Regions from separate parts of the Paenibacillus allorhizosphaerae genome, predicted to be linked through region 1. Evidence: riboswitches for the same ligand, from Rfam matches in the RefSeq annotation. Region 1 holds a riboswitch; each other region holds the start of a gene.
What was found. Region 1 has a riboswitch for cobalamin ahead of ACFQI7_RS18235 (ABC transporter substrate-binding protein). Riboswitches for the same ligand answer to the same signal wherever they lie in the genome.

Region 1 (7,215 bases):
CGTCTCGTGGCGATCGGCCGGCTGGTGGAAGGAATCAACAGCGAGCCGCAATTCGAGTTTACGGTGTTGCCGTCGTACCGGGAGCGGGAAATCGAAAATTATATGCGCAAGCTGCTGATGTTTGAATGAACGATGCGGAAATCTTTGCTGAACATAGATGAATCGCCTAACCTCCATGCCTGCATGGGGGTTGCTTGCTGTAAGCAGTCGACAATTCCCTTTGCCAAATACAGCCCGTTGGGTGTAATATGAAAAAATAAGCTTTGGAGGAGGACCCAAACCATGGAACAATTTAAGATGAAAATCGTCGAGCTTCTCAAAGAGGATGCGCGACGTTCTCCGGCCCTTATCGCGACCATGCTTGGTGCGTCGGAGGCGGAAGTGGCGGAGGCGATCCGGGAGCTGGAAGAAGCGCACGTCATCGTTAAATACGCCACGGTGGTCAATTGGGCGAAGGTCGACAACGAGAAAGTGACCGCCCTTATCGAGGTGCAAATTACGCCGGAGCGCGGACGCGGCTTTGATGCGATCGCAGAGCGTATTTATTTATATCCGGAAGTGAAGTCCGTTTATTTGATGTCGGGAGCGTACGACCTGCTCGTGGAGATTGAAGGAAAGACGCTGAAAGAAGTGGCGTCCTTCGTGTCCAACAAATTGTCCCCGATCGATCGGGTGCTCTCCACGAAGACGCATTTTATTTTGAAAAAATATAAGCAGGACGGAATTACCTTCGAAGACCATGAGGATGACCGCCGCCTGCTAATCTCACCGTAAAGGACGCTGAGGAACAATGATAGAGCATAAACAGGATCAAGCGCAAAAAGACACTTCCATGAGCCGTTATTTGGCGCCGTTGGTACGCGAAATCGAGCCCTCGGGCATTCGGAAGTTTTTTGATCTGGTGAGCGGCAGTAAAGACATCATTTCCCTCGGCGTCGGTGAACCGGATTTCAGTACGCCATGGCATGTGCGCGAAGCTTGCGTGTATTCGCTGGAGCGCGGCAATACGAAGTATACGCCGAATGCGGGATTGCCTGAGCTGCGGGAGGCGATTGCGGAATATTTGTACGATTCGTTCCAACTGCTTTATGAACCATCCGATGAGGTGCTCGTCACCGTAGGAGGCAGTGAGGCGATCGATTTGGCGCTGCGGGCGCTCGTGTCGCCAGGGGACGAAATTTTGATTCCGGAGCCGTGCTACATTTCCTACAACCCGATCGCCAAGATCGGCGGCGGGATTCCCGTCGGCATCGAAACGTTCGCCAAAGACCAGTTCAAGCTGACGGCCGAGTCGCTCAAGGCGGCCATTACGCCGCGATCCAAGCTGCTTATCCTCTGTTACCCGAGCAATCCGACCGGGGGCATCATGACTTACGAGGACTGGCTGCCGATCGCCAAAGTAGTGGAAGAGAACGATTTGATCGTTATCTCCGATGAAATTTATGCCGAATTAACGTATGAACAAAAGCATGTCAGCTTCGCGGCGATGCCCGGCATGCGTGACAGAACGATTCTGGTGAGCGGCTTTTCCAAAGCGTTCGCGATGACCGGCTGGCGTATGGGCTACGCTTGCGGACACCGGGATCTAATCTCGGCTATGCTCAAAATTCATCAATACACGGTGATGTGCGCACCTTCGATGGGTCAGGTCGCCGCGCTGGAGGCGCTCAAGAACGGAATGGAAGAGAAAGACCGGATGGTCGAGTCGTATAACCAGCGCCGTCGTTTGGTCGTGCAGGGATTCCGCCAGATCGGGTTGGAGTGCCACGAGCCGCAGGGTGCGTTCTATGCGTTCCCGTCGATCCAGTCGACGGGTCTTAGTTCGGAAGAATTTGCGCAGCGGCTGCTGTTTGAGGCTAAAGTCGCAGCGGTGCCGGGTCAAGTGTTCGGTCTGGGCGGCGAAGGCTTTTTGCGTTGTTCGTACGCCTATTCCGTAAATCAGCTGACGGAAGCGATCGAACGTATAGGAAAGTTTATCCAAAAACTGTAAATTCGACATCAAACGTCAAAATAAGTCATTTTCAATCGATTCCAAAACTGGTATCTTTATAGTAGAGAAGTTTCATATATTTATAGTTTATGGAACTGTTCTTACATAGGACTAAAGATATGTAGTGGGAGGGATGAACAATGGCTTTTCCGGAATATCAACTTCGCCGGTACTTGCATTTCGGCTGGATTCGTGAGAACGATCAAAAGGCTAAGTGGTTTTTTGGAGAAAAAAAACAGGCCTCATCTGCATTATCTTTAGAAGAGGATATTTACCGGCTGCGTATCGAACTGGAGAAACTCGTGCAAAGCGGCAACAGCCTCACATCTGCTCAGGTCGTCGAGATCAGCATGGAGCTTGACAAAAAAATTAATGAATACATGAATCAAAACCAGAGAGGCCGAACGTAATCGGCTTCTTTTTTTGTCATAAACTTTTTTGAAAACGGAAGCTTGTTTATGGTAAGATGAAGCAATAGAAAGCTGGGTCACAGCGGCCGGCGAAGAAGGGACAGAGAGGCCTCATGAAACGGAAATTGCTGATCGCTCTGCTGCTGCTTTTTGTACTGGCGGGCTGCGGCGGGGGGCCGAAGGCGGATGTGTCGATATTTTTAATGTCCGCAAACGGAGTGCCTAATGAAGTGGCGGATAAGCTGGGACAGTCGCTCCAATCCAAGCTCGGCACGGCTCCGACGGTGAAAGTGCTGACGACGCCGATCTTTTCGGCAGAGAAATTAATGGTGGAGATCGCTGCAGCGGAGAACGGCATTATCATTATTCCCACGCAACAGTTCAAAGCGCTTGGACAGCAAGGCGGCTATGTTCCGCTGGACGATCTGGCGAAAGCGGAAGATTTCCCCGATGGCGTGCTGGAGATTACGGAGAACGGAAAGTCGGAAAAGCATTTATACGGCATTCCGATGGACAAGACGAAATGGTTTACGGAATTAAATTTTAACGGCAAAGACCTGTACGCCTTCATCCCTGCGAATGCGCCGAATATGGAACAGTCGAAACAGGTGATGAAGCAAATCGCGCAGAAATAAACATGCCCGGGGGATACGGACGCGAAAGCGGACGACCCGGATAAATTGAATAGAGCTGTTCGGGTGCCCCGGCTTGAAACGTTAAGCTGCGGGTTAAAAGGGAAGCCGGTGCGAATCCGGCGCGGTCCCGCCACTGTCAATGGATTCAAAGCTCCACGCTAAGCCACTGTTCATACGGACGGGAAGGCGGAGCCCAGCGGACATTCCGTCATCCATGAGCCAGGAAACCTGCCTGAACGGTAAATAAAGTTGTATCCTTTCGAGGAAAAGGAGCAGAATGCACAGCCTGCCGGCTGCGGCCATACCGATGATCTACGGTGAACGGTCGCCGCAAGCGAAGTGACTATAGTGCCCCCTGCTGCCGTACTTGCGGAGCCGGGGGCTTTTTTAATGAAGGATTGACTTCGAAAGGGCTTCGACTCGGAAGCTGTACGGATCGTTATCATTCGAGTACTTATGGGAGATGAGTTGGATGTGGGGAAATAGCAAGAGCAAGATGAAGCGGTCGATTGCGGTCGTATCGCTATCGATCACGCTTGCGGCGGCGATCGTCGGCTGCGGAAGCAAGGACAAGCTGCCAGGGCAAGGAGAACTCGTCAGTCCTCCGAAAGCAAGCGGGGGCGATGCACAGGCGGGGAATGCCGCCAAAAAGACGGCGTATCCGCTCAAGGTCAAGGATGCGACGGGGAAAGAATTCGTATTTACGAAGGCGCCCGAACGCATCGCGTCGGTTTCTCCTGCGGAGACGGAGACGCTGTTTGCGCTTGGCCTTGGCGATAAAGTCGTCGGCGTATCCGATTTTTGCGATTATCCGGCGGAAGCGAAGTCGAAGCCGAAGCTCGGGAGCATCGTCAAGCCGAACGAAGAGGCGCTGATCGCCTCCGGGGCCGATCTTGTCGTGACCGGGGTATCGATGCAATTGCCAGCCGTGGAGAAACTGCGCGGGCTGAAAGTAAACTTGTTTAAGTTGGAACCGAAGACGATCGACGATGTCATCAGCAATATTCGTATGATGGGTCAAATCTTTGACCGCCAAGAACAGGCCGAGAAGCTGGCCGCCTCGATGGAAGCGGACCGCAAGAAGGTGACGGATGCCGTCAAAGACTTAACGCCGGAGCAGAAGAAAAAAGTATTTATCGAGTTTTCTCCGGGATGGACGGTCGGAAAAGGCGAGTTCATCGACGAGCTGATCACGGTATCGGGCGGTGTGAACGTGGCATCTGGCGAGAAGGGTTACGTGATGATCAGCGAAGAAAAAATTATTGCGGCGAACCCGCAAGTCATTTTGTATCCGAAAAATTTGATCGACGACCAATCGAAAAAAACGATCGATCAGATCATTCGCGAGCGCAGCGGCTGGCATAAGATCGAAGCGGTAAAAACGAACAAGCTCGCAGGCGTAGACAAAGATACGATGAGCCGGCCGGGCCCGAGGATTACCGAGGCGCTCGTAGAGTTTGCCAAAGGAATTTACCCGGAACGGGTGAAATAACATGAAGCGGAAACTGTGGATTTGGGGCGGGGCATCATTCGCCCTGCTTTTGCTGTCCGCAACTGCGGCTTTGTCCATCGGCGCGGTGCCGATTCCATTGATTCACGTTTGGAAAATTATGCTGCATCCAGTCCCCGGACTCGGCGATTGGATCGCGGCCGACTGGAATGTTTCGTCGGAGCAAATCATTTGGCGGGTCCGTCTGCCTCGCGTTGCGCTCGGGATGCTGGTAGGTGCGGCGCTTGGGGTTGCCGGTGCGGCCTTTCAGGGCGTGCTCCGCAACCCGCTCGCAGATCCGTATACGCTCGGCGTATCGTCGGGAGCGTCGGTGGGTGCCGCCTTTCTCATCTTGTTTGGGCTGCAGTACGCTTTGTTCGGTCAATGGACCGTTCCGATCATTGCCTTTATTACTGGCATGCTTTCGCTTGGAACCGTGCTTCTGTTGGCGCGGACCGACGGCAAGCTGCGGATAGAGACGGTCATTTTGTCCGGCGTCGTCATGCAGGCTTTTCTGGGCGCCCTCGTCTCTCTGATGGTGGCGATGTCCAAGCAAGTCATCAACGAAATTATTTTTTGGCTGATGGGAAGCCTGGCGCTCCGCGGGTGGTCGTATTCGCTTGTGCTGCTGCCTTACCTCGCGGTCGGCGCCGCGATTTTGCTCGGGTACGGCCGGGCGATGAACCTGTTTGCGCTCGGGGAAAAGCAGGCGGCGCATCTTGGCGTGGGCGTCGAGCGGACCAAGCTGATCGTGCTGCTCGTATCGACCTTGATAACGGCGGCCGCCGTGTCCGTATCCGGCGTGATTGCTTTCGTCGGTCTGTTGATCCCGCATTTGCTCCGACTGATGGTCGGGCCGGATTATCGCCTGCTGTTGCCGCTCTCGTTGATCGGCGGCGCAATTTATGTGCTGTGGGCCGATACGATTGCCCGCACGCTGCTCAGCCCGACGGAGCTTCCGCTCGGGATCGTGACGGCGTTCATGGGCGCCCCGTTTTTTGCCTACTTGCTGCGCCGAAATAAGCGCGGGATGACATCGTCCGGTTGATGACGGCATGAGCATTGGTGAAACGACGTGAAAGGGGGGCGCGATTGGTGAAAGTCGAAGTGGAGCAGCTGAACAAATTGTTCGGCTCCCGGCAAGTGCTGGACAATATCAGCTTTCGTGTAGAGCCGGGGGAATGGTTCTGCATTCTCGGCCCGAACGGCAGCGGCAAATCGACATTGCTGCATACGATCTCGGGGGTGGAGCGTCCGACATCCGGTCAAGTCCGCCTGGACGATCGGCCGGTACAGCGAATTCACAGGAAAACGCTCGCGAAGTCGCTGGCTGTGCTGCACCAGGATGCGCTTCCGCCGCTCGGATTTACGGTCCGCGAGGTGATCGAGATGGGACGGTACCCGTTCCAGAACTGGCTCGGGAATGAATCGGGAGAGGCCGACACGCAGCTGGTAGAGCATATTTTGGATTGGCTGAAGCTGCGTCCGCTGGAAGGGCGGACCGTAGATGAGCTCAGCGGAGGGGAACGGCAGCGGGTAGCGCTTGGCAAGGCGATGGCGCAAGAGCCAAAGCTGCTGCTGCTCGATGAGCCGACGACGTTTCTGGATATCGGGTACCAGGTGGACATGATGGACCGGATTCGAAAGTGGCAGCAGGAATGCGGGCTGACCGTCATCTCCGTACTGCATGACTTGAACTTGGCGGCGCAGTATTGCGACCGGTTGATGCTGCTGCACAGCGGGCACATCGTTGGAATCGGCAAACCGGAAGACGTGATGGAAGCGGGGCTGCTGGAGCGCGTGTACGGCACGCGTCCTTATGTGATGGCGCATCCGGACAGCGGCGCGCCGCAAATTTTGCTCGGGAGAGGGGAAGTTTGATGCATAGGTGGGAGACGGCATTAAAGGATAACGTCCAAGCGATTGAGCCGATTGATTCGGTGAAAGTCGAGGAAGCATCCGTTCATTTGGATCAATTGACCAAGCCGCCGGGAAGCTTGGGACGGCTGGAAGAAGTGGCGAAGCAGCTTGCCGGCATTCGCCGGGAGATCAAGCCGGATCTCGGGCGCAAAGCCGTTATTGTGATGGCCGGCGATCACGGCGTGTGCGAGGAAGGGGTTAGCGCGTTCCCTGCGGAAGTTACGCCGCAGATGGTCTTGAACTTCCTGAACGGCGGCGCTGCCGTCAACGTGCTGTCGCGCCATACGGAAACGGACGTCATCTGTGTCGACATTGGCGTCAATGCCGAGCTGTCGCATCCGGCCTTATATTCGCGCAAAGTTCGCTTCGGAACGGCCAATATGGCCAAGGGGCCGGCGATGTCGCGGGAGGAAGCAGCAGAGGCCGTTATGGTCGGCGTCCAGCTCGTAGAGGAGCTTGTCGGGCAGGGATACGGCCTCCTCGCGACCGGAGAGATGGGCATCGGCAACACGACGCCGAGTTCGGCGATACTTGCCGTTCTGGGCGGGAAGGACGCGGCGCTCGCCGCAGGGCGCGGAACGGGCATCGACGACCGGAGGCTGCTGCACAAGCAAGCGGTCATTGCCCGTGCGATCGAGGTTAACCGGCCGGACGAAGCTGATCCGCTGGACGTCCTCGCCAAAGTCGGCGGCCTCGAAATCGCCGGTCTTGTCGGCGTCATTCTCGGCGCGGCGCGCCACCGGGTTCCCGTCGTCGTCGACGGATTCATCT
Region 2 (7,215 bases), 340 kb from region 1:
ATTGTCGCATTCTCGATTTTCCTGTTCATCAAGGCGCTAAGCAAATTTAAGCGGAAAGAAGAGGACAAGCCTTCGGAGCCGCCGAAGCCGTCCAAAGAAGAAGAGCTGCTTGCGGAAATTCGCGATTTGTTGAAACAGCAGCAAGGGTTGCGGTAAGAGAACGCGTTTCTCTGCCGCTTCTTTTTTTTGTCCGGACGTTTCGCGGCGGAATGGATGTTGCCGGAAAGAAGCAGCCTCTCGGATCAGCCAAAGGATTCCGTACTTCAAGTATGTTATAATCTGCGTAACGTGAACGGATTGTATATTGGATGAAGGGCGGTTATTCGCGATGAACGAACGGTTAAGTCAATTGTATTCCCTACTGGAGACGGAAGCTTTGGATGCTGCGTTCGTTACGCTGCCGAAGCTTATTTATTATTTTACCGGTTTTTATACGGAACCGCATGAGCGGTTTATGGCGCTCGTCTGCCCGCGCAACGAACCGCCGTTTCTCCTCGTGCCGCTGCTCGACTATGAGAAGGCGGTGCAAAGCTCGAGCGTAAGCCGCATCGTTCCGCTAGAAGACACGGATAATCCGTATGAAGTGCTGAAGCGCCATATGAAGGGTGCGATCAAGCGGATCGGCATCCAGGAAGACCATTTGAACGTGAAGCGGTATCACGGTTTGATGGAAGCGACAGGAGCGGAGGAAGCGGTGCATATAGATCAGCAGCTGGCTCAGCTTCGTGTCGTGAAAAGCGATGCGGAGGTTGCTGCTATCCGGAGAGCGATCCGCTGCATCGAGGAAGTGCTGCATCAAGCGCTGCCGCTCGTAAAGCCCGGCGTAACGGAGCTGGATCTCGTAGCCGAAATGGAGCACAGGATGAAGAAGCTCGGAGCGGACGGTCCCTCGTTCGATACGATGGTGTTATCGGGCGCCAAAACCGGGCTGCCGCATGGCGTACCGGGTATGGAACCGATTCAGGAAGGCGAGCTGCTGCTGTTCGATGCAGGCGTATTTATCGACGGATACGCTTCGGACCTGACAAGAACGTTCGCCGTAGGCGACGTCGGCGACAAGTGCCGGGAAATATATGACGCCGTATTGCAGGCGAACATGCAAATGATTCAGGCGGTGCACCCGGGAGCTTCCTTCGCCAGCCTCGATCTTGCGGCGCGAAGCTGCATTGAACGAAAAGGATACGGCGAATACTTCATTACCCGGGCGGGGCACGGGTTCGGCCTGGAAATTCATGAATATCCGTCCATCCATGCGAACAATGCCGATCTCATGCGCGAAGGGATGGTATTTACGGCGGAACCGGGCATTTATATCCCGGGCTTGGGCGGCGTGCGGATTGAAGACAACGTCTTGGTCACGAAGGAAGGCGTTCAGGTTCTGACCTCGTTTCCGAAGGAACTAACGGTCGTCGAAGTGTAGTCACCGGAATGGAGGTTGGGGCAGACGATGAATAAGACCGACCGGATGCTGGCCATTGTGCTGGAGCTGCAGCGCAAAGGGACGCTGCGGGCGGAAGATTTGGCCGTGACGTTCGAGACGAGCGTACGTACGATTTACCGCGACGTTCAGGCGCTCAGCGAAGCCGGGGTGCCTGTCATCGGCGCACCCGGTCAAGGCTACTCGCTCATGGACGGCTATTTTTTGCCGCCGGTCAGCTTCCTGCCGGAAGAAGCGGTAACGCTGCTGCTCGGTGCAGATATGGTGGAGCAGCAATTCGACGAGGACTACCGCTCCAAGGCGAAAGCGGCCCGCGCGAAGCTGGAGTCGGTGCTGCCGGGAACCGTCCTGCAGGAGGCGGCGCGAGTCCGGAGCGGACTCAGGATGCTAAATCCGGGCAGAAACGTAACCGACCCGGAGAAGCGGAAGCTGACGCTGCTGCGACTTGCCGTCCTCGAAGAGCGTCAGGTACGCTTTCGCTATGTCAAAGGATCGGCAGCGCCGGAGGAAGGCGGGGGCATAACGCGGATTGCCTCGCCGTACGGGCTCGTGCTTGTAAGCGGCGTTTGGCACATCATCGCTTTTTGCGAGCTTCGGCAAGATTTGCGCCATTTTCGGTTGAGCCGCATGAGCGGGCTCGAGCTGTTGGATTCGCGCTTTGCGCGTCCCGACGATTTTAACCTGGAGCAGTACGCACCGCCGGACGATCGAAACTGCATCATACGTGTCCGGTTTCCGGCCGGTTTCGCTGCGAAAATCGAGGAAAATCGCTCCTACTATATCCATATGATCGAAACGACCGATGAAGCCTGTTATGTCACGCTCCGCGTCCGTCAGTTGACGGATGTTTTGCCTTGGGTGCTCGGATGGGGGAGTCATGCGGTCGTGCTCGAACCGGAAGCGATGCGCACACGGATCAGGCAAGAAATTGAAAGGATGCTGTTAAGCTACTGACATACTGCTGTCAGTAGCTTTTTGGTATCGTATAGACAGATTCCATATCAAAGGAGCTGTTCTAGTAAATGAACACGAAAGAGACATTGAACCGTTTTGAAAACTTGGTCCGGCAATATATTCGCGGATTGGAGCCGCTGACGATAGAGCAGCTTACGAGAAAACCATCCGACGACGAATGGTCGTTAGGTCAAATGTACCTTCATTTGATTCAGGGGACGCTATATTTGCATTTGCGAAATATCGAGGCTTGCCGGGAGCAGGCTGCGGAAACCGGTGGTACGGAAAGAAAAACGGAGGCAGGCCGCCTGGTGTTTGCGCAAGGCAGCTTTCCTGGGATCCGCATTCAAGTGCCGGCCACGCCGGAATATACGCCCGCGCAGCCGGAAAGCAAGGAACAGCTGGTTGCGGGACTGAACGATGTGGTGCGGCGCATGCAGGAAGTGGAGCCCGCGCTTGCGGATATGCAGGAGAGCGGCACGAAGGCTCATCCGAGATTCGGCGACCTGAACGCGGTCGAGTGGTTTCAGTTGGTCGAGATGCACTACCGGCACCATCTGCTTCAAAAGGCGCGGTTGGAGCAATTTGTTGGTTTAAGCAGCCTGCCAGGCGAATCATCCAAGTGATATGTCGATTGGAAATATTTTTTATTTCTTCCGACTCAGGTCCAAATATAAAATGTAGTTGTACTTCGTAGCGTGTTTGATTTCGTCGGTTATAATCTCGAATACCATGTCACGGTAATAGCGGTTGGGCAGACCTGCGCGGATATCGCGATATTTCTCGACTGCGGCCAGCTCGCCGAACAGCGCTTTTTTCACGCCGTCAATGTATGAAGCCGGTTTCTCGAATGAAGTGCTTTCGAGTGCCGTAATCGTTTGGCCGGTCAAGTTTTGATAAATGGTTCTAAACATGTTGTTATGCTTCCGCTCGTCGTCCCGTATGCTTTCGATGATTTTCTTTTCTTCCTGCGTAGGAGCGATGGAAATCAGATAGTCATAAAATAATTCGTCTTCCCGTTCGCCCTGGACCGATTGTTTGATTAAGGCAAGCGCTTCTTGCAAAGATTTGTACGATTCAGGTTGAGCCTCGTTCCGGTATCCATAGTAATCCATGTCCGAAAACATAGCTCCGGTACTTGCAGGGGGGTAGGCATAAGGCACCCAAGGTTGATAAAAAGGATATTGAAGCACGCTATTCCCTCCGAACGATAGTAAATGATGAACGCAAATCCGTGATAATATATGAGAGTTTCGTTGGAAGGGCAACATGTCTAGAAAATAAAAGCCCAAAAAAGAGGGGACCGCCCCTCTTTTTGCTTTTTTTTTAAAGCGGCTTCGGGTACGGAGCGGGAACGCCATTCGATCCCAAATAAATTTGCTTTAAATCAAAAGCCGGAACTGTTTGGATTTCATCGCGTATGCGATAATCAAAAAAACGGATGGAGCGTGAATAACGATTGGAGATTGTAAAAGGCGCAAATTTGTTATTACGGTTTGTTTTGGAGTTATGCGCGCTGACTGCGCTCGGGTATTGGGGCTTTCGAACCGGAAACGGCTGGATTTTGAAAATCGCTCTAGGCATAGGAGCCCCGCTGCTTGCTGCGATCATATGGGGGCTGTTCGTATCTCCCAAAGCGACATATGATGTGGGCAACCTGGGGCGTTTGGTATTTGAGATCTTGGTTTTTGGATCGGCCGCCATTTCATTGTACTATTTCGGACAAGCCCGGCTATCGGTTATTTTTGTCATTACGGCTGTAAACAGCCGGGTGCTGATCGTCGTGTTCAAGCAATAGCCGGCGAGGCGTCTGCTTTTCTTGTAGACGAGCGTAAGCCGTCATGATAAGATAATGAAGTCATTTTCATAGTTTTAAAAAAGAGAACGGGTGGCGAGCTTGGAAGCTCGTCATAATAGGGAAACCGGTGAAAATCCGGTACGGTCGCGCCACTGTAAGCGAGGAGCCCCCGCAAGAGCCACTGTTTCGCAAGAAATGGGAAGGAAGCGGGCCAGCGTCGATGCGCAAGTCAGGAGACCTGCCTGTTCGTTAACACCCCAGGAACCTACGCGATATAGGGAGGTGTGAGATCGGCGGCTGTACCGGCTATGCTCTGGCTGCAGAAACATCGTTTTCTGCATCGGCGGCTTCGGTTTTTCGTTTCGGCATCCTATCCATACGATCGCAGGCATCTTCCATTCGGGGAGGTGCCTTTTTTGGCTTGTTCCCGGCTTAAGCAACGGTTCTATGAAAATGGGCAGTTCAGAGAGAAGAGAGGGAGAAGCGAGAACAATGGGCAAAATTAGTGCATGGAAACGTCCGTTTTATCTGCTGGTCATCGGCCTGCTGCTGTTTGCGCAGCTCGTTAGCGGCATCGGCGGCTTCGCCGGTGTTGCAGCTGCGAACGCGCTCCAGACCGATACGGGATCCGGCGAGGAGACCCGGATAATAACGGTTTCGCAAGCAATTGAGGAAGCGTCCGCGTGGGTTGCGAATCATTGGGACGTGAATAATACAGAACTGAGAGACTGGTATGTTTATACGCTTCATGCGGCAGGCAAGACGGTGCCGTCAACGGATGAGTATTTGAGTGAAGCCAAGAAGCAAGCAGCGAGGCTCGAGGTTCAAGCGAAAGTAACCGACTACGTCACATTGGCGCTAGGTGTCAAGGCGGCGGGAGGGGATCCCGTTTCTTTCGGAGGGATCAATCTCATCGAGCGGATTTACAATCATCCGCAGCTCGAAATGCAGGGAATTAACGGGGTGATTTATGCCCTTCTTGCATTGAATAACGGATCGTACCAGGTTCCGGTGAACGCAACCTGGACGCAGGATAAGCTGGTCAGCCGACTGTTGAGCAGTCAAATTCCGGATCAGGGCTGGGCACTGGACAATAGCAAGTCCGATCTGGATTTGACCGGTGCGGCGCTATGGGCGCTTGCTCCATACAAGGATCGTTCTGACGTGAAAGCGTCTGTATCGAAAGCAACGGCTTGGATCGCATCGATACAGTCGGGGAACGGCGACTTAAATTCGGAAAGCGGCATTGCCAACAGCAATACATTGGCTTATGTAATTTTAGGACTTTCCGCGCAGCAAATCGACGGAAGAACGGGAAGTTTTGATAAAATTTACGGGAATCTGCTGACCGCATTGTTCCGTAATTTTAACGCGGACGGCGGGTTTGCAGTTACAAACGGAACGTCGTCTGACAAATCTGCGACGTATCAGGGGCTGCTTGCCCTGCTTGCTTTCAATACGCTAACCGGCGGGCAAGGCGGGGAGTATGAAGTTCCCCTGCCTTCGGAAGGCAATCCGCAGCCGAAAGCATCGGTATATGTCCATATTGAACATAAGGACACGACGCTTGCGGAAGGGGATCTATCGGCCGAAACACCGCTCGAAGCGCTGCAGCTGCTGGCTGCTCAGAACAATCTCCCTGTCGAGACTTCAGACGGTTTCTTCTTCGACGTAACGAAGATCGGAACCGTATCGAAGTACGTATACGGCAGTTCATATGATTATTGGGCTTTCAATATTAAACGGGACGGAAAATGGACCAACGATTATCTTTGGAAGGACGTTAAGCTGCAAGACGGTGACGAGCTTGCCATCTTCTACGGGCCTTACGATGCTTTCAAAATGCTCGCAGACATTTCATTGGCACCCGAGGAACCTGTTGCAGGCGAACCGTTCCGCGTAAAAGTAACGCAGATCGAAAATTTATACAGTTCCCCGGCGGTCTCCGTCGCTGCTGCAGTGTATGTGCAGGTCGGAGAGCAGAAAGTATGGACGGGCGCGCAGGGCATCGCCGAATTCCCGAACGGGTATACGGCGGCGGACCAGCGGATTGTCGTTACCGGACCGCTCGTTAACGGCTATCCTACCGTGCTTCGCGGGGTCAAACGCTTAACTGCGAACGATAATCCGGGACCCGTTCCGGGAGGACCGGTGCCCCCGTCAAGAACGATTACGATCAGCGTGGCGGGCGATGATAAGCTTGGAACGATCTTGTCTTCACAGTCGCTTGACTGGCAGAGCGGAGATACGGCATTTTCCGTCCTCATTCGCGCCTTGGGGGCGGGTCGGGTACAATCGAAGGGCAGCGGCTCCAGCGCCTACGTAAGCGGAATCGACGGTTTGCGCGAATTCGATAAAGGATCGAAGAGCGGCTGGATGTACGCGGTCAATTGCTCGTTCCCGACGACAAGCGCCGGCGGCTACAAAATCAATATCGGGGACCGCGTCGACTGGCGTTATACGAAGAACGGCGGCGATGACGTGAAAGCGGCGCTGACCGAATCGTGCACGCCTCCTCCGGGTGCGGGCAATATTCAGACGAGCCCGAATGCCGCGAGCGAGCTTGAGAGCAACCTGGCTCTGATTCCGATCGGTTACGCCAACACGAGTCCGGTAGATCCGAAGGTTCAAACGGTACGTGTGCTGAACGGCAATCAAAAAATGACGGACGCAGAGAAACAAAAATTAAGGCAAACGCTGGCAGCCAACAAGGTGGCGTTGGAACGGTCCGCTTCTGCGCGGGACGCCGTCGATCTCACCGATGAGAAAGAAGAAGTAAGGCTGCGCATTCCGGAAAAAGCTTTGCAGGAAGACAAACAGCTGTCGATTCAGGAGCTGGATAACGCCGGTGGGCGCGAGGAACTGATCTCTTCGATCTACGAGCTCGGTCCAACCGGAACAACATTCGATTACCCTGTCTATATATCGATCCGAACGTCGCTGGACGCGGATGATCTTACGCAGCTGGCGATGGTGTGGCTGAACGAGCAGACGTCGCAGTGGATTCCGATTCCGGCCGTGATCG
Region 3 (7,215 bases), 120 kb from region 1:
TAATCTCAAGCTCGAGGTATTTCGGCTCCAGCCCGCTCTCGTTCAGTGCGTCCAGCACCTCTTGCACAAAGTCGTGCTGGTAAAATTGAACGGGCGAAATGTTCACCGCCATTTTAAGCGGGGGGTAGCCTTGAAGCTGCCATGCTTTGTTTTGCATGCAGGCTTTGCGCAAAATCCACTTCCCCAGCGGAATGATCAGCCCCGTCTCTTCCGCCAGCGGGATGAATTCCGCCGGCGAGATGAACCCGATGCGCGGATGCGCCCAACGAATCAGTGCCTCCATACCGATGACGCGCCCGGCGGTCATATCGACCTGCGGCTGGTAATAGAGCATCAATTCGTTTTGCTCCATCGCTTTGTTGAGCCACTCTTCCATGACCAGCTTTTGAATGACGCTGTCGTTCATTTCCGCCGCAAAAAACGCGAAGCCGTTCTTGCCTTCATCCTTCGCCCGGTACATGGCCGTGTCCGCGTTCTTCATAAGCGTAACGGCATCGCCGCCGTCAAAGGGATAGATCGAGATGCCGACGCTGCAGCCGACCCGCACCTCGTGACCGTCGATCACAAACGGTCTGGACATCTGGTCGATGATGCTCTTGACCATCCGCTCCGTCTCCTGCCGGTCCGCGACGTCCTTCAACATCACCGTAAATTCCCCGCCGCTCGGCCGGGATACCCGGTCGCCGGGACGCAGCCCCGCCTTCAGCCGGTCCGCAGCTTCGATCAGCAGCAGGTCGCCAAACGCGTGGCCGAACGTATCGTTCACGTTCTTAAACCGATCGAGCGCGATGAACAGCACGGCAAACATGCACTTGGAGGCTTTCGACCCGCGAATGGACAAGCTTAACGATTTCTGAAACATTTGACGGTTCGGCAGACCGGTCAGCACGTCGTGATATGCCATGTACGTAAGCTGGCGCTCCGTAAATTCGCGGTGGCGAATATCCACGATGACAAAATAAAGCAGCGGCACCAGCAGCGCCGCCGTTCCGGCCCAACTCAGAAGCTCGCCGGACCAGTTCGTCGGCAGACGAAGTACCAGGCGGACGCCGTACTCCAGCAGCTCCAGCCCGGAAATCAACGCCAAAACTTGTCCGATGACTTTGGCCGGTTTTCCGTTTCGCCTCATAAAAACAATGTACAGCAGGGGGACCGATAGCAAGACGATCATCGACGTGCTGATATATTCCGCAGCATCGTTGCGGTAGCCGAACGCTTCCCTTGCAGTAAGCATGAACATTTCCACACCGGCCAAAACCGACCATAACCGCAGCTCGGAAACATGCTGTAAAATCTTGGCCTGTACATAACGTCCGCGAGTCGAAGCCGTTCCTGCGGAAACCTTCTTGTTCACCATGATGCTCCTCTGCTTCCTGTATAAGGTGTTAGCTTTATTGTAAAACGGAGGAACCAAATGTACAAGAAAAATGTGGTTATTTAGGCCTATATTTCATGACCGATAATGACGGTCCCCCGGGACTATACATCAGATGCCGCTTAGTACACGCGTATGGTCTTTTCGTAGACGGTCTCGTCGTCGGCGGAGTTCATGACCCGAATCTCCAAATTCCAATAGCCGGGATACGGGATATAGGGGCCGCGTGCTTTGTAGCTATATTTTTTCATCCCGTACGATTCGTCGAAGCTTTGATCCTCAAACGGTTCCAGCGGCACCTCGATCGGCGCGATGTCCGCGCTCTTCTGTTCCTGCAATTTATAAATGATTTGCTTCGGTTTCCCGAGTGAATCCGGGAGCCATACTTTGACCGTAAAATCGTTTACGCCGGGGGCCGCGGGACTGATCTGCGCCGTCATATGAATTTTTTCTCCCATGACATGCCAATTCAAAGGCTCGTTGGCCGGGAGCGGCGTCAAGTAGGTGAATATGCCTACGATCGCAACGATTAGCGTCATCAGTACTGCATCCGTCCGGACAAGCAAGCCGACCGATGCTTCCTTCCTGCGCCGGTAACCAAGCCGAATGAGCGTCGCGGTAATGACGACAAGCAGCACAAGCCCCGACTTGACCAGCAAATATTTGCCCCATGCGGTTTCCGTAATATAAGCGATATCCGGAAGGAATATAAATACGGACATGACGCCGGACACGATCAGCAGCAACATAGCGAGCAGCGCAGCCAGCGAAAACGAGCCGTACAACCGTTTTGCTTCTTCCCTTGCGCTTGACCACAATACGAGCATGAACAGCAAACCGCCGACCCATACGGAAGCTGCAGCCAAGTGAAGCCAGTCAAGCAAAATCGTCTCGCTCTTCGGCTCAAAGGCGGCGGCGTGGCCGAGGAAACTTTTCGCTCCCCATACAAGCGCAACCCATGCATAATCCAGCAAGGCGCTGCGATACAGCATCACGAAAGACAGCAGGGCGAGCAACAAGCCTCCGATCCAGGCATAGCCGATTCCGGTCGCCGTGAACAGCCGCAGCAGTTCCTGGGCCCCGCCGTCGCCGACAAGCTGCCACAGATGAGCCCACATGAACAAAATATAAACGATCAAATAAGATTGCTGAATGCGTTCGCCCCAAAGCCTCAGCCTTGCGCGTACCGGCTCCGCTGTTCCGCTGCCGAACCATCGCATCCATAGCAGCCATCCCGTAAAAGCGAGCATTGTCATATAAAAAGCGATGCGCGAAGCGAACCGCAGCCCGTCTCCCAGCGTAAACCGGTCAATCAGACCGCCATGTCCTTGCAGGTGGCCCGTCTGCGGTGCGGTTCCCCCGGAGATGTTGTCGAGGCTTTGTCCTACCGCAAACAGGTAGGTGCCGTCCACCGGATGCCCGTCCGCCGAAATTACATGGTACGTTACAAGGTACGTGCCTTTCTCCAGCTTCGGCAGATCCAGCGAAAGAACGGTCTTCGATGCGTTCATGACCGCGCTGCGGTCCGTCACTTTGCGTTTCTCGGCATCGAATACACGCAAATAATACAGCCCTTCTTCCAGACGTTCATTGAAGGTCAGCGTGACTTTTTCCGGCGACTGCGTCAAAGACGAGTTAGCGGCGGGAGCCGATTCAATGAGGCTTGCGTGAGCGCTTGCTTCGCGGGCGCCAAGGACGGCAAACAGCATGCTTATCAAAAAAACAAAAATAAAAGTACCTGTGGAAAGACGGTACAAAGAAGCCCCTCCAGGCAGGAGCCCCAGCCTTCTGATGCGGTGCAGCAATTTCATAAACCTCCTAGTCATCACGTCCGACGAAAAACAGCCGGCTAACAGGAAGAAAAATATAACCATCTGAGCTAATCTCCTGCTAATCGACAAGATTCGATCAACTTACTCCTGCGAGAGCCGCTTCCGGCCGATAAACCCGTCGTCCAGCCCGTGATAATACTCGATTCGTTCTTCCCCGAGCTTCCAGCATAATAGCACTTCGATCCCGTCGATCATCGCAGGAAAGTCAACCAAACCGGTATCGAGGTCTTTGAGCTGAGCCCCCTTCATCTGCAAGCTGCGGAAACCGGCATCGGCCTCAAGCTGCATCATTTCCAGCTCGCACTCGATGGAAAAGAAAGGGTCCTCGCCTTCCGGCTTGCCGTACTTGCGAACATGCGCCTTTAGCGCCTGCAGTTGAGCAAACTTCACTTCAAGGCGCCTGCTTATGCTTTGCAGCCTGTCGAGATCGAGGATAACGGCGGGCAGCAATGCGTTCGCCTCTTCCGGTGTAAAATATTTTTTCACGGTTCTCCCTCCATGGCCTAAGAACAATTGTTAATCCAAACGACATAGCTTGTTGCATTCTGCAGTCCATCAATCCAATGACATGGCTCTTGTGCAGCATGATCGCAAACGACTTGCGTTCCTCTGTTCGGGCTGTTTTAAAGCGCTCATGCCGCAGCTTTCTATAATGTAGCATATTTTGGACGTACGAACCAAACCCGCGGGTCCCCCTTCTCCGGGCGACTCTATTTTCCTCCCATTGTCGAAAAAAATTAATAGATTGACAGATGAAGAGCCGATAGGTAAAATTCATTTTAGCACTCACAAAAACTACATATTGTAGATTGAGGTATCTTTCACCACGATATGTTGTGGAAGATTGAAAAGGGAAGCCGGTTTGATTCCGGAGCGGTCCCGCCACTGTAACGAAGAGGCTTTCGGCAAATTTCGCCACTGATCCGCACGGATCGGGAAGGCCGCCGCGAGCGCTGTACTTCGAAGCCAGGATACCTGCCTTTGTCTACGGCACGCAAGCCCCTACGGCAGATAGGGATGTGTCGCAAGAACAACGCTTTATTTCAGCATGCATCTGCCTTGGGACGGCGGAGCATGTTTTTCATTTTTTTAGTGCATATATGCTAAGGAGTGAACGCGCATGATTATTGTAAAAAGAGACGGCACGAAGGAAGAACTCGTGTTTTCCAAAATGAAAAAAGTGATCGATTTCGCCTGCGAATCGTACCCGGAGTGCGATCCGCTGGAGCTGGAGACGGCGCTGCTGCCCTTGTTCCGCAACGGAATTTCGACCCAAGAAATTCAGCGTCTGTTAATCCAGGTCGCCGTAGAGAAAACGAGCGTCGAGCAGCCGAACTGGCAATACGTCGCAGCCAAACTTCTCACTTACGATCTATATAAAGAAGCCCGTCTGAACCGCAAATACGGTCATTTCGGTTACGGCGACCTGTACTCTTTAATTACATACTTGACCGATGCGGGACGGTACGGCGCTTACATACTGGAGCATTACAGCCGCGATGAAATTATGGAGCTCGGCAATTACATCAAACCGGAACGCGACTACCTGCTGAACTACATCGGATTGAAGACGCTCGCCGACCGCTATTTGATCAAAGGGCTGGACAAGGAAGTACTGGAACTGCCGCAGGAGCTGTTCATGGGCGTAGCGATGCATTTGGCCATGAAAGAAGCGGACAAGCTGCGTTGGGCCAAACAATTCTACGATGTGCTGAGCCAGCTGGAGATGACGGTCGCTACACCGACGCTCGCCAATGCGCGCAAGCCGCTGCATCAGTTGTCCAGCTGCTTCATCGATACGGTGCCGGACAACCTGTGGGGCATTTACAATGTCGATCAAAGCTTCGCCCAAGTATCCAAGCATGGCGGCGGCATGGGCATTTATGTCGGCAAAGTGCGCAGCCGGGGCTCCAACATCCGCGGATACAAAGGCGTCGCAGGCGGTGTCGTCCCGTGGATCAAAAACTACAATAATACGGCGGTCGCCGTCGACCAGCTGGGCGTACGTTCCGGCGCCGTCGCGGTATACCTGGACGTATGGCACAAAGATATTCTCGACTTCCTGAACCTGCGGACGAACAACGGCGACGATCGGATGAAGGCGCATGATATATTCCCGGGCGTGTGCATTCCCGACCTGTTCATGAAAACCGTCGAAGAACGCGGCAGCTGGTACTTGCTGGACCCGCACGAGGTACGCAAAGCAAAAGGGTATTCCATCGAGGATTCGTGGGGCGATGAATGGGAAAGCCGCTACTTGGATTGCGTGAACGACGACAGCATTTCCAAGGAAGAAGTGCCGGCCATCGATATTATGAAGCGCATCCTGACGAGCTCTTTCGAGACCGGAACGCCGTTCGTCTTCTTCCGCGATACGGTAAACCGCGCCAACCCGAACAAACATAAAGGCATGATCTACTGCTCCAACCTGTGCACCGAAATTTGCCAAAACATGAGCCCGACCGAACTGATCCAAACCCAGCATGAAGACGGGATCATCACATCGCAAGTGAAAAGCGGCGACTTCGTCGTCTGCAACCTGTCGTCGACCAACCTGGGACGCGTCTATACGAAAGAAGACGTCGAGCGCGTCGTCACGACGCAAATGCGGATGATGGACAACGTCATCGACCTGAACTACTATCCGATTCCGCAGGCGGAAATTACAAATAAAAAATACCGTGCCGTCGGCCTCGGCTCCAGCGGTTACCACCAAATGCTGGCGCAGCTCCAAATTCAGTGGGAATCCGACGAGCATCTTGCCAAAGCGGACGAAATTTACGAGTGGATGAACTTCTACGCGATCAAGGCATCGATGGAAATCGCCAAAGAAAAAGGCGCCTATCCTGCCTTCGAGGGCAGCGAATGGCAAAGCGGCGCGTATTTCGAAGATCGCGGCTACGACAGCCCCGAGTGGCAGGAGCTTCAAGAGCAAGTAGCCAAGCACGGAGTGCGCAACGGCTGGATGTTCGCCGTCGCGCCCACCGCGTCCACTTCGCTCATCGCCGGTTCCACCGCGGGCATCGATCCGATCTTCAACAAGTTTTTCGTCGAGGAGAAGAAAAATGCGGTCATCCCGCAAACCGCGCCGAACTTGAACGCCGAGACGATGTGGTTCTACAAGGAAGCGCACCGGATCGACCAGCTCTGGAGCATCCGCGCCGCCGGTGTCCGGCAGCGCCACATCGACCAGTCGCAATCGTTCAATCTATATATCACGCCGGAGATGTCCGCGCGCGAATTCCTCGAGCTCTACATGGCGGCCTGGAAAAACGGCCTGAAAACCGTCTACTACTGCCGCAACAAGAGCCTCGAAATCGAAGATTGCGTCAGCTGCAGCGCTTAATGCGCATGGGCGGGGTGGAAAACAGCGAAGCGCATTTTCCTTCCCCCGCCCGCTCACGCTTTTGCACTAATTGCGCGGGGGCTCCCGCAGTTGCACGATGCCGCCGGGCAGGAGGGAAACAGCGAAGCGCATTTCCCCCCTCTGCCCGCTTACGTTTTTGCACCACGTGCGGACGGCGGAAACAGCGAAGCGCATTTCCGCCTACCGCGCGCGAGGGGCTTGCGCAGTAAAGCGTGCAGCAGAGGTTCCTTGGCAAAAGCCTAGGAACCTCTGCTGCGAAAGCGCGCCCCCGCACCAACGCTACGCCAAAACTGCACCAACCTGCCGGCTTTCCGCCGCACCAACGTATAGCGTGCCTGAAGCGCCGTTTGCCCTACAGGGCAAACGCGCTTCAGGCCGACGCGAGCCACAAGCACACAAGTACCACTCTCCGCCGAGCGGGGGTCCGGGGGGCAGCCGCCCTCTGGGGTCCCCCTCGGGAGGGGGATTTAGGGGGAGCGAAAAAACCATGGAACTGCAAAAGAAAAAACTGTTCAACGAAAACGGCGACCGGGATTGGGGCAAGCGCCGCATGATCGGCGGCAATACGACGAATCTGATCGAGCTGAATAACGTGAAGTACGACTGGGCGACCAAAATGTACCGCACGATGATGAACAACT

Region 2: linked by a shared signal. The riboswitch ahead of ACFQI7_RS16635 (S-layer homology domain-containing protein) and the one ahead of ACFQI7_RS18235 (ABC transporter substrate-binding protein) in region 1 are both predicted to bind cobalamin.
Region 3: linked by a shared signal. The riboswitch ahead of ACFQI7_RS18740 (ribonucleoside-diphosphate reductase subunit alpha) and the one ahead of ACFQI7_RS18235 (ABC transporter substrate-binding protein) in region 1 are both predicted to bind cobalamin.

What each region holds. Positions count from the first base shown of each region.
Region 1 covers NZ_JBHSRV010000004.1:410,243-417,457, reverse strand. The annotation lists gene ACFQI7_RS18260 (hypothetical protein) at 1-129, shown strand, start outside; gene ACFQI7_RS18255 (Lrp/AsnC family transcriptional regulator) at 283-774, shown strand; gene ACFQI7_RS18250 (aminotransferase class I/II-fold pyridoxal phosphate-dependent enzyme) at 791-1,990, shown strand; gene ACFQI7_RS18245 (aspartyl-phosphate phosphatase Spo0E family protein) at 2,131-2,400, shown strand; gene ACFQI7_RS18240 (type 2 periplasmic-binding domain-containing protein) at 2,514-3,035, shown strand; cobalamin riboswitch at 3,080-3,285, shown strand; gene ACFQI7_RS18235 (ABC transporter substrate-binding protein) at 3,508-4,527, shown strand; gene ACFQI7_RS18230 (FecCD family ABC transporter permease) at 4,529-5,572, shown strand; gene ACFQI7_RS18225 (ABC transporter ATP-binding protein) at 5,617-6,405, shown strand; gene cobT (nicotinate-nucleotide--dimethylbenzimidazole phosphoribosyltransferase) at 6,405-7,215, shown strand, end outside.
Region 2 covers NZ_JBHSRV010000004.1:73,529-80,743, reverse strand. The annotation lists gene mscL (large conductance mechanosensitive channel protein MscL) at 1-156, shown strand, start outside; gene ACFQI7_RS16660 (M24 family metallopeptidase) at 329-1,420, shown strand; gene ACFQI7_RS16655 (helix-turn-helix transcriptional regulator) at 1,448-2,392, shown strand; gene ACFQI7_RS16650 (DinB family protein) at 2,461-3,018, shown strand; gene ACFQI7_RS16645 (ferritin-like domain-containing protein) at 3,040-3,585, opposite strand; gene ACFQI7_RS16640 (YrdB family protein) at 3,852-4,190, shown strand; cobalamin riboswitch at 4,262-4,450, shown strand; gene ACFQI7_RS16635 (S-layer homology domain-containing protein) at 4,683-7,215, shown strand, end outside.
Region 3 covers NZ_JBHSRV010000004.1:526,107-533,321, forward strand. The annotation lists gene ACFQI7_RS18725 (putative bifunctional diguanylate cyclase/phosphodiesterase) at 1-1,357, opposite strand, end outside; gene ACFQI7_RS18730 (copper resistance CopC/CopD family protein) at 1,498-3,186, opposite strand; gene ACFQI7_RS18735 (DUF2203 domain-containing protein) at 3,289-3,693, opposite strand; cobalamin riboswitch at 4,003-4,204, shown strand; gene ACFQI7_RS18740 (ribonucleoside-diphosphate reductase subunit alpha) at 4,328-6,553, shown strand; gene ACFQI7_RS18745 (ribonucleotide-diphosphate reductase subunit beta) at 7,062-7,215, shown strand, end outside.